Regions from separate parts of the Arthrobacter flavus genome, predicted to be linked through region 1. Evidence: riboswitches for the same ligand, from Rfam matches in the RefSeq annotation. Region 1 holds a riboswitch; the other holds the start of a gene.
The links. Region 1 has a riboswitch for S-adenosylmethionine ahead of ABD059_RS12925 (aminotransferase class V-fold PLP-dependent enzyme). Riboswitches for the same ligand answer to the same signal wherever they lie in the genome.
Positions count from the first base shown of each region.

Region 2: linked by a shared signal. The riboswitch ahead of sfnG (dimethylsulfone monooxygenase SfnG) and the one ahead of ABD059_RS12925 (aminotransferase class V-fold PLP-dependent enzyme) in region 1 are both predicted to bind S-adenosylmethionine.

Region 1 covers NZ_BAAAIJ010000051.1:40,019-44,301, forward strand. The annotation lists gene ABD059_RS12920 (class I SAM-dependent methyltransferase) at 1-246, opposite strand, end outside; gene ABD059_RS12925 (aminotransferase class V-fold PLP-dependent enzyme) at 330-1,694, opposite strand; SAM riboswitch class IV at 1,731-1,844, opposite strand; gene hisN (histidinol-phosphatase) at 1,898-2,707, opposite strand; gene ABD059_RS12935 (cold-shock protein) at 2,909-3,112, opposite strand; gene rsgA (ribosome small subunit-dependent GTPase A) at 3,215-4,283, opposite strand, start outside.
Region 2 covers NZ_BAAAIJ010000001.1:50,851-55,133, forward strand. The annotation lists gene ABD059_RS00275 (O-acetylhomoserine aminocarboxypropyltransferase/cysteine synthase family protein) at 1-1,257, opposite strand, end outside; gene sfnG (dimethylsulfone monooxygenase SfnG) at 1,257-2,402, opposite strand; SAM riboswitch class I at 2,409-2,513, opposite strand; gene ABD059_RS00285 (acetate uptake transporter family protein) at 2,584-3,279, opposite strand; gene acs (acetate--CoA ligase) at 3,454-4,283, opposite strand, start outside.

The sequences.
Region 1 (4,283 bases):
CCCCAGCATGTCCGCCGAGGGGTCGACGGCGGTCACCTGCAGGCCGCATTTCAGGAGCTCTGCGGTGAAGATTCCGGTGCCTGCTCCGACGTCGGCTGCGGCAGACGCGCTGGCGGGAATCAACCAGTGAACAATGTCGGGGGGATACCCGGGCCGGACCCGGTCGTACTGCGCACCCCCGTCGAGGTAGCCGCCAGCGAGGTGGATTCGCCGGGTGTTGTGCAGACGTGGGCCGCCGCGGGGCATGGGAGTGCTCCTGTTCTCGATGGGTGCAATCCAAGCCTATCCCGCCCCGGACAATTGCCTCCTGGGCCTACGGGATGCTGAGGCTAGTCGATGGAGCAGGGCGCTGCGCCCGCCGTTCCCGGCGTGTGGGGAGCCCACACCGGAAAGGTCCGTGTCTCGGCGGCCGGCACCCAGCGTTCCTCGTCTACCACGTAGTCAGCAGTGAGGCCATCGGAGAGGAGAGACCGGAGGCCGCCCAGGAGTCGGTCGACGTCGGCGAGCCGCGATCCTAGACCTACGCTGGCCCGCAACGATCCAGACGGCAGTCCGAGCCGCTGGAGCAGGGGATGAGCACAGAACCTGCCGTCGCGGAGACCCACCCCGTGTTCGGCTGCCAAATACGCGGCGACGAGTCCGGCGTCGTAACCGGATACCGAGAAGTTCACCACCCCGATGGGGTCAGCGCTGTCCTGGAAAAGCTGGTGCACAGTGACTCCCGGTAGCGTTGCGAGTCCGGAAACCAACGCGGAGCGGAGGGCCTGTTCATGGGTGTGCCAGGCATCCACGTCCAGCGACGCCAGTACCTCGGCAGCATGGGCAAGGGCGGCAGCGCCCACCAGGTTGGGTGAGCCCCCCTCATGGCGGGCCGGTCCGGTGGCCCAGGAGACTGAATCGACCTTAACCCGCCGTACGGCCCCACCGCCGGGCAGGTACGGGGTCCCGGCGTCCAGCCAGTCCGGTCGGCCCACGAGCACACCAGCACCGAACGGTGCGTAGAGCTTGTGACCTGAGAAGGCCAGATAGTCAACACCGTCGCGGCTGATGTCGATCCGACGATGGGGCGCGAGCTGGGCGGCATCCACCACGATGCGCGCCCCGTGGGCGTGGGCCAGGTCAGCGAGTTCACTGATCGGGAGGAGCTCACCGGTGACATTGGATGCGCCGGTGACCGCCAGCAGACTGATTCCTCCGGTGGACAGCTCGGCTCGGACCCGCTCCAGGGTTTCGGCGAGTGTCACGGCGGCCGTGAGGCTGCGGTGGGGGAGCCGCTGCCAGGGCAAGAGGTTGGCATGGTGTTCAAGATCCAGATACAGCACCTCCCCGGTCGCGGGCACGCAGCCGGCCAGCAGGTTCAGCGAGTCGGTGGTGTTGCGGGTGAAGATCACCGAGTCGTCGCTGCGTCCACCGACAAAGCGCCGCACTGTCGTCCTGGCATTCTCGTAGAGCGAGGTGGAGACCTGGGAGGTGTAGCCGGCGCCACGGTGGACGCTGGCGTAGAAGGGGATGATCGTGTTGACGAAGTCGAGGACCTCGACCAGTGCCGGAGCGGACGCGGCGTAGTCGAGATTGACGTAGCGTAGCTCGCCGCCCCCCAGTAGCGGCACCACCAGGTCAGCTCCTACCACCTTCGCCAACGGATTCACGGTTGAGGTGGAAGGGTCGAACGGTTCGATGGTTGCAATAGTCATGCTGGATCTCCAACGGTGGTGGACCCCACAGCGGGGTGTCCGCGCTTGCCAGCCCAGTCAGGGACGGCCAGGTCGTCACCCGGGGCACCCCGCCGCGAAGAGGAGGGTTGCCGGCCAGCAAACCGGGGTTTAGCGCTGGCACTCGTGACCAATAGAAAAAGCCTAGGGCACGGTGGGTGCCCCAGGCTTTTTGTTACGGCGTCCTACAGCAGGTCATCAACATCGGGGTTGAGGATCTGCAACACGTCGTTGTGGAGGGTGCTGTTGGTGGCCAAAGCGTTTCCACCGAACGGTCCATCGGTGCCTTCCAGCGAGGTGAAGCGCCCTCCGGCCTCGGTGATGATCGGCACCAGGGCCGCCATGTCGTACAGGTTCAACTCGGGTTCGCAGGCGATGTCGACTGCGCCTTCCGCAACCAGGCAATAAGACCAGAAGTCGCCGTAGGCCCTGCTGCGCCACACTGAGTCGGTCAGCGTGAGGAATTCTGGCAGGTTTCCTCTTTCCTTCCAGCCCGAGAGGCTTGAATAAGACATTGAGGCGTCCTCAAGCCGAGAAACATTCGATACCTTGAGCCGGCTTGCCGCAGCAAGGGATTTGCCCATGTAGGCGCCGGTCCCGGTGGCGGCCCACCAGCGCTTACCCAGGGCCGGCGCGCTGACCAGGCCCACGACGGGCTGCCCGTCGTCGATCAGGGCGATCAGGGTGGCCCAAACCGGGACGCCCCGCACGAAACTCTTGGTGCCGTCGATGGGATCGATGATCCAGCGGCGCGAGCCGGCACCACTACTCCCGAACTCTTCACCGAGGACCGCGTCGCGGGGACGGGCGCGGGAGAGTTGGCCACGAATCGACTCCTCGGCAGCCTTGTCGGCATCGGTTACCGGGGTCAGGTCTGGCTTGGTCTCCACCACCAGATCCTGGGCCTTGAATCGCGACATGGTCTGGTCGTCTACAGAATCGGCCATGACGTGGGCAAGGCGCAGATCATCGTTATAGCTTTGGCGGTGGTTCATACCTTCAACCTATCGCCTATGCCCGGGATAGTGCGGGATATGCTCGGCCCCGTGGCTCTAGTCCTGTTCCGTAGATGCCCAGTGAATGCCCGGATACGTTAGGCATTGGGCGCCTTAAACGCCACAGGACACCGGCGGCGGTGAGCCGCGTCGGTGTCCTGTGGGGAGCCGTCCAGTGGGACGGGCTACGTATCTGGGTTATTAGATAACGGTGATGTTCTCGGCCTGCGGTCCCTTGGGGCCCTGCGTGGTCTCGAAGTTCACCTTCTGGTTCTCTTCGAGGGCGCGGAATCCGCTGGAGTTGATTGCTGAGAAGTGGGCGAATACATCCGCGCCGCCGTCGTCAGGAGCAATGAATCCAAAGCCCTTTTCAGCGTTGAACCATTTGACTGTACCTGTTGCCATTTTTTTCATATTCCTTGTGTGTGAGAATCCCCCCGTGCTTCGGGGTTCTCGTTGAGATGAAAACAAGTGCTTAACACCACAACTGCTTTAAGCCTATCAGGTCTACTGTTCGCCGAGCTCTTTAGCTTCCTGCGTATTTCCCTTTGGTTCGGGGGCGCTGGAACCGAGCAACCGCCGGAGCGATGCCAGCCGGACGGGTCCCGACACGCCAGCCCGTCCCTCGCTCACCCAGGGGTCCAGGCCGCACTTCACGGCGAGCCGGTCATGACGGCATCCCCTGGCGCAATCGGCGGTGCCCGGTTCGAGGTCGGGGAAGGCTTGGAGAATGCGATCCGGGTCAACATGGGCCAGACCGAACGAGCGGATACCCGGGGTGTCGATAATCCAGGTGCCCGGCAGGGAGTCCCCCGCTTTCAAAGCGACCGCTGACGAGGACGTGTGTCTTCCCCTGCCGGTCACCGCGTTCACTCCGCCGGTTGCCCGGTTGGATCCGGTCAGCGCATTGACCATCGTGGATTTACCGACACCCGAGTGTCCCAGCAGCACGCTGACTTTCCCATCGAGATGGGACCGTAACTGGTTGACGGCGCCGCCGAGGAGCCGGGCGGACAGGCCGTCGTCCGAGGTACTGTCCACTCCTTCATCGTCGGTGGCTGTTCGGCTGATGATGACCGGGAGATCCAGGTGCCGGTAGTTGTCGAGCAACTCGGTGGGGTCTTTGAGGTCTGCCTTGGTGACGCAGAGGATGGGCTGGATGCCGGCGTCGTAGGCTGCCACCAGGGCACGGTCGATGAAACCGGTGCGGGGTTCAGGGTTCGCCGCAGCCACCACGATCACCAGCTGGTCCGCATTGGCCACGACGGCGCGTTCCACTGGATCGGTGTCATCGGCGCTCCGGCGCAGCAGGGTTCGGCGCTCCTGAACCCGGACCAGCCGCGCCAGTGCGTCCGGGCCGCCGGAAAGGTCACCCACCAGGGCGACCAGGTCACCGGCAACCACCGGAGTTCGTCGGAGTTCACGGGCACGGGCCGCGATGACTACCCGCTCGCCGTCGCCGTCCTCATCCACGACCGCGGTGTAGCGTCCGCGGTCCACTGTGACAATCCGCCCGGTGACGGCATCGTCGTAGGCTGGCCGGTCCTTGGTGCGGGGCCGGGTGCCCTTCTTGTTG
Region 2 (4,283 bases), on a different contig from region 1:
GATGTCCCACAGGATATCGTCCAGATCCTCGAGTCCGATCGAAATCCTCACCAGATCCTCGGGGACACCCGCCGTGACCAGCTGCTCGGCGGAGAGCTGCTGATGCGTCGTCGACCCGGGGTGGATGACCAGGGTGCGGGCATCGCCCACGTTGGCCAGGTGTGAGGCCAGCTGCAGCGACTCGATGAACGTCTGCCCCGCCACGCGGCCGCCCTTCACCCCAAAGCTGAACACCGAGCCGGGGCCTTGCGGCAGATACTTGGCCGCCCTCTCGAAATGCCGATGCGAGGGCAGCCCCGCATAGTTGACGTACTCCACCCGCGGATCGTTCTCCAGCCACTCGGCGACCGCCTGCGCGTTCGAGAGGTGTTCATCCATCCGCTGGGCCAGCGTCTCGACCCCCTGAAGCAGCTGGAACGCGGACATGGGGGACAGCGACGGGCCGATGTCCCGCAGCTGCTCGGTGCGCAACTTGGTCAGGAAGCCGTACTCGCCGAAGTTGGCCCACCACTGGATATTGCCGTAGGACGGGACCGGCTCGGTCATGGTGGGGAATCGGCCATTACCCCAGTTGAAGGTTCCAGCTTCGACGACGACGCCGCCCAGGGTGGTCCCGTGCCCGCCGATGAACTTCGTCGCGGAGTGGATCACAATGTCGGCCCCGTGCTCGATGGGTCGGATCAGGTAGGGGGTGCTCAGGGTGGAGTCGATGATCAGTGGGACACCGGCGTCGTGGGCGATCTTCGCCAGCCCCTGGATGTCGGCGATTTCCCCCGAGGGGTTCGCGATTACCTCGGCGTACACGGCCTTTGTGTTGTCCTGGATGGCCGCAGCATAGTCAGCGGGATCAGTACCGGGGACGAAGGTTGTGTCGATGCCGAACCGGCGCAACGTCACGTCGAGCTGGGTGACGGTGCCGCCGTACAGCTGCGACGCGGCGACAATATGGTCCCCTGCCTGGCAGAGCGCAGCGAAGGTGATGAATTCGGCGCTCATGCCCGACGCCGTCGCGACCGCCCCGATGCCACCCTCCAGGGAAGCGATCCGCTCCTCGAAGGCGGCGACCGTGGGGTTGCCGATCCGTGAGTAGATGTTGCCGTACTTTTGGAGCGCGAAGAGGTTGGCGGCGTCGTTCGTGTCCTTGAACACGAACGACGTCGTCTGGTAAATGGGGACGGCCCGGGCACCATGTGCCGAGTCGGGGGTGCCACCCGCGTGAAGAGCGCGTGTGCGGAAACCGAAGCTGCGATCAGCCATCAGACACCTGCCTTAATCTGGTTGTCAACATTGAAATCTAGGCCCGCTTTACGGGCGAGGTCCGCCTCAAGTTCGCGGACAATGGGGAGGATGTCTTTGCCGAAGGCTTCGACCTCCTCCTGAAAGTGCAGGTAGCAGGTCAGCATCAGGTTCACGCCGATCTTCTTGTACTCGACGATCCGTTCCGCAACCTGCTCGGGGGTGCCGATCAGCTGGGTTTTGAAGCCGTCGTTGTATTGGATCAGGTCCTCGAAGGACGAGTCCGCCCACATGCCCTTGCCATCCTTGGTCGAGGCCCCAGCCTCCTGGACCGCGCTGCGGAACCCTTCCACCGCCGGTTTGTGCGCCTTGGCCACAATCTCCCGGAGGGTCTCGCGGGCTTCTTTCTCGGTGTCGCGGGCAATCACAAAACCGTTGAGTCCGAACCGGGGGTGGCGGCCGACGTCGGCGGCTGAGGCCTGCACACCGGCGATGTTCTCCTTGAACCCCTCAAGGTCTTTCCCATTGGAGAAGTACCAGTCGGCCACCCGGCCGGCAGTGGCCTGCGCGGCGGTGGAGTTTCCCCCGAAGAAGACTTCGGGGTGCGGCCGCCCGGGCACGTCAACCGGTGGCGGGTTGAGGGTGAAGTCGGTGATGTTGTAATACTTGCCGGACTGCGAGAAGTTCTGCTCTGTCCAGAGGCCGCGGAGGATCCTGATGAACTCCTCGGTGCGGACGTAGCGTTCGTCGTGCTCCAGCCAGGGGAGACCGAAACCGGTGAACTCGCTTTTCAACCAGCCCGACACAATGTTCACGGCCGCTCGACCACCGGAAATGTGGTCGGCGGTGATGATGAACTTCGCGAGGACACCGGGCTGCCACATGCCCGGATGGACGGCGGCGATCACTTTCAGCTTCTCGGTCGCGCCGAGCAGGGCCAGCGAGAACGACGTCGCCTCGTGCTGCTTGTCCGCCCCGTAGCTCGCCGCATACCGGGTCTGCGAGAGGGCGTACTCGAAGCCGGCGTTCTCGGCGATGCGGGCCAGCTTCTTGTTGTACTCGAAATCCCAGCTGGTGCGCTGCTCAATGGTGGAGACCACCAGGCCGCCGCTCACATTGGGAACCCAGTACGCGAACTTCAGGGGTTGGGAAAGGTCAATAGCCATAGTGATCCTCCATCGTGCCTGGCATTAGCACCCTAATGTCACTGCCGTAGGCAGTGGCCAGGGTTGCTGCGGTGTCAATGAGCCAGATCTCTCAACCGCTCGGGATGGTCTCCACCAGTGTGACAGCACCACCCCCGTGGGCCAACATTGTTGCTCTCCGTTGCAGCAGGTGGAAGCCCTTTTAGAGCTGGCGGCGGACGCCCGCCTCCCGGGCAATCCCTTCGACCTGTTCACCCATGTCGTCGGCCAGCGGTTTGGTGCCCGATCCGCGGCGCAGCAGCGGGAGATGGAACGGCCCGCCGGCTTCCTCCGTTTCGAAGCCGATTGCCGCGTAGATCGCCAGCGCACCGAGGGCGAACCCAAAGATTCCGGCGGCGGTTTCCCACCCGTCCGAGCCGGTCAGGTGGGCGACGCCGGTGATAGCGAACCGCAGCGCGGAACCAGCGAGCACTGCTGCAGCCACCAGTTTGCCTTTCGCGCCCAGGATCGGTGCCAGCATGGCCAGCGCCGCGGTAATCAGCAGCACCCCGAGCGCGGAAATCGATGCGCCGTCCGGGGTGACCAGCATCGCCACCGCGATCAGCGCCCAGGTGCCGGCGACCATGGCCATCCCTGTCCCGGCAATCGGATCGCGGGCACCGAAGCCGATGATTGAGGAGAACAATTGCAGCGGCACCGTGAGCACCAGGATCCCCAGCGCAACGATCTGTTCCTCCTGGGTCGGAATAATCCCCAATTGCAGTGCGCTGACGCCGATGGTCGCCACGGCCAGCGCCATGAACGCCAGGGGGAGGGGTGTTCCGGTGGGCCGGAGCACAATCCGGGTGATCGCCAGCCGTTCCTCGCGCCGCCCCTGTTCATCCTCGTCAACGCTCATGTTCTCACCCGATCACACGCGCGGTATCAGCGCAAACGCTTCCTCCTGGGGGATCGATGCCCGGAAGGGTGAGCAACCTGGACAGTGCGGGTCAACCTGGACATTCGTGAGGGACATGGTGACCACCGATGTCCAGGTTGCTCACCGGAAGGAGGCGCGGGTCGCTGCGCGCAGCTACGGGTCGCTGCGTGCAGCGAGTACCGCCGCGATACCGGGCACGCACCCCTCGTTCTGCAGCGACGTGGTGTCACCGAGGGCCGTGTTTTCGTACAGCTGGGTCAGGAGCCGGCGCATGATCTTGCCGGACCGGGTCTTGGGAACGTCGTCGACGACGACGACGGCGGCCGGTTTCGCGATCGGTCCGATCACGGTTGCGACGTGGTCCCGCAGCACCCGGACCACGTCCGCCCCGTCGGTCGGATCGGTGCCGGCCGAGGGGGACAGGACCACGAACGCTGCGATGGCGTGACCGGTCCGGGGATCGGAGACCGGGCAGACTCCCGCCTCGACCACCCACGGGTGGGCGACCAGGGCCGATTCGATTTCGATGGTCGAGAGCCGGTGCCCGGACACGTTGAGCACGTCGTCCACCCGCCCCAGGATCCAGGTGTCGCCGTCGTCGTCATACCTCGCGCCGTCCCCGGCGAGGAACCAGCCCTGGGTGGCGAACTTCCGCCAGTAGGAATCGAGGTAGCGCTGCGGGTCACCCCAGACAGTGCGGGCCATCGCCGGACCGGTGCGGTCCACCACGATCAGGCCCTGCTCGCCGGCCGGTGCCGGGTTCCCGGCGTCGTCGACAATCCGGGTGCTGACACCGGGCAGTGCGCGGGAGGCGCAGCCCGGCTTGAACGAGGGGTCGGTCGGGCGGGGGGAGAGGATGGTCGCGCCGGTCTCGGACTGCCACCAGGTATCCACCACGGGTGCGGTGCCCGCTCCGAGGTGTTCCCGGAACCAGCGCCATGCCTCGGGGTTGGTGGCTTCGCCGACGGTGCCGAGCAGCCGGA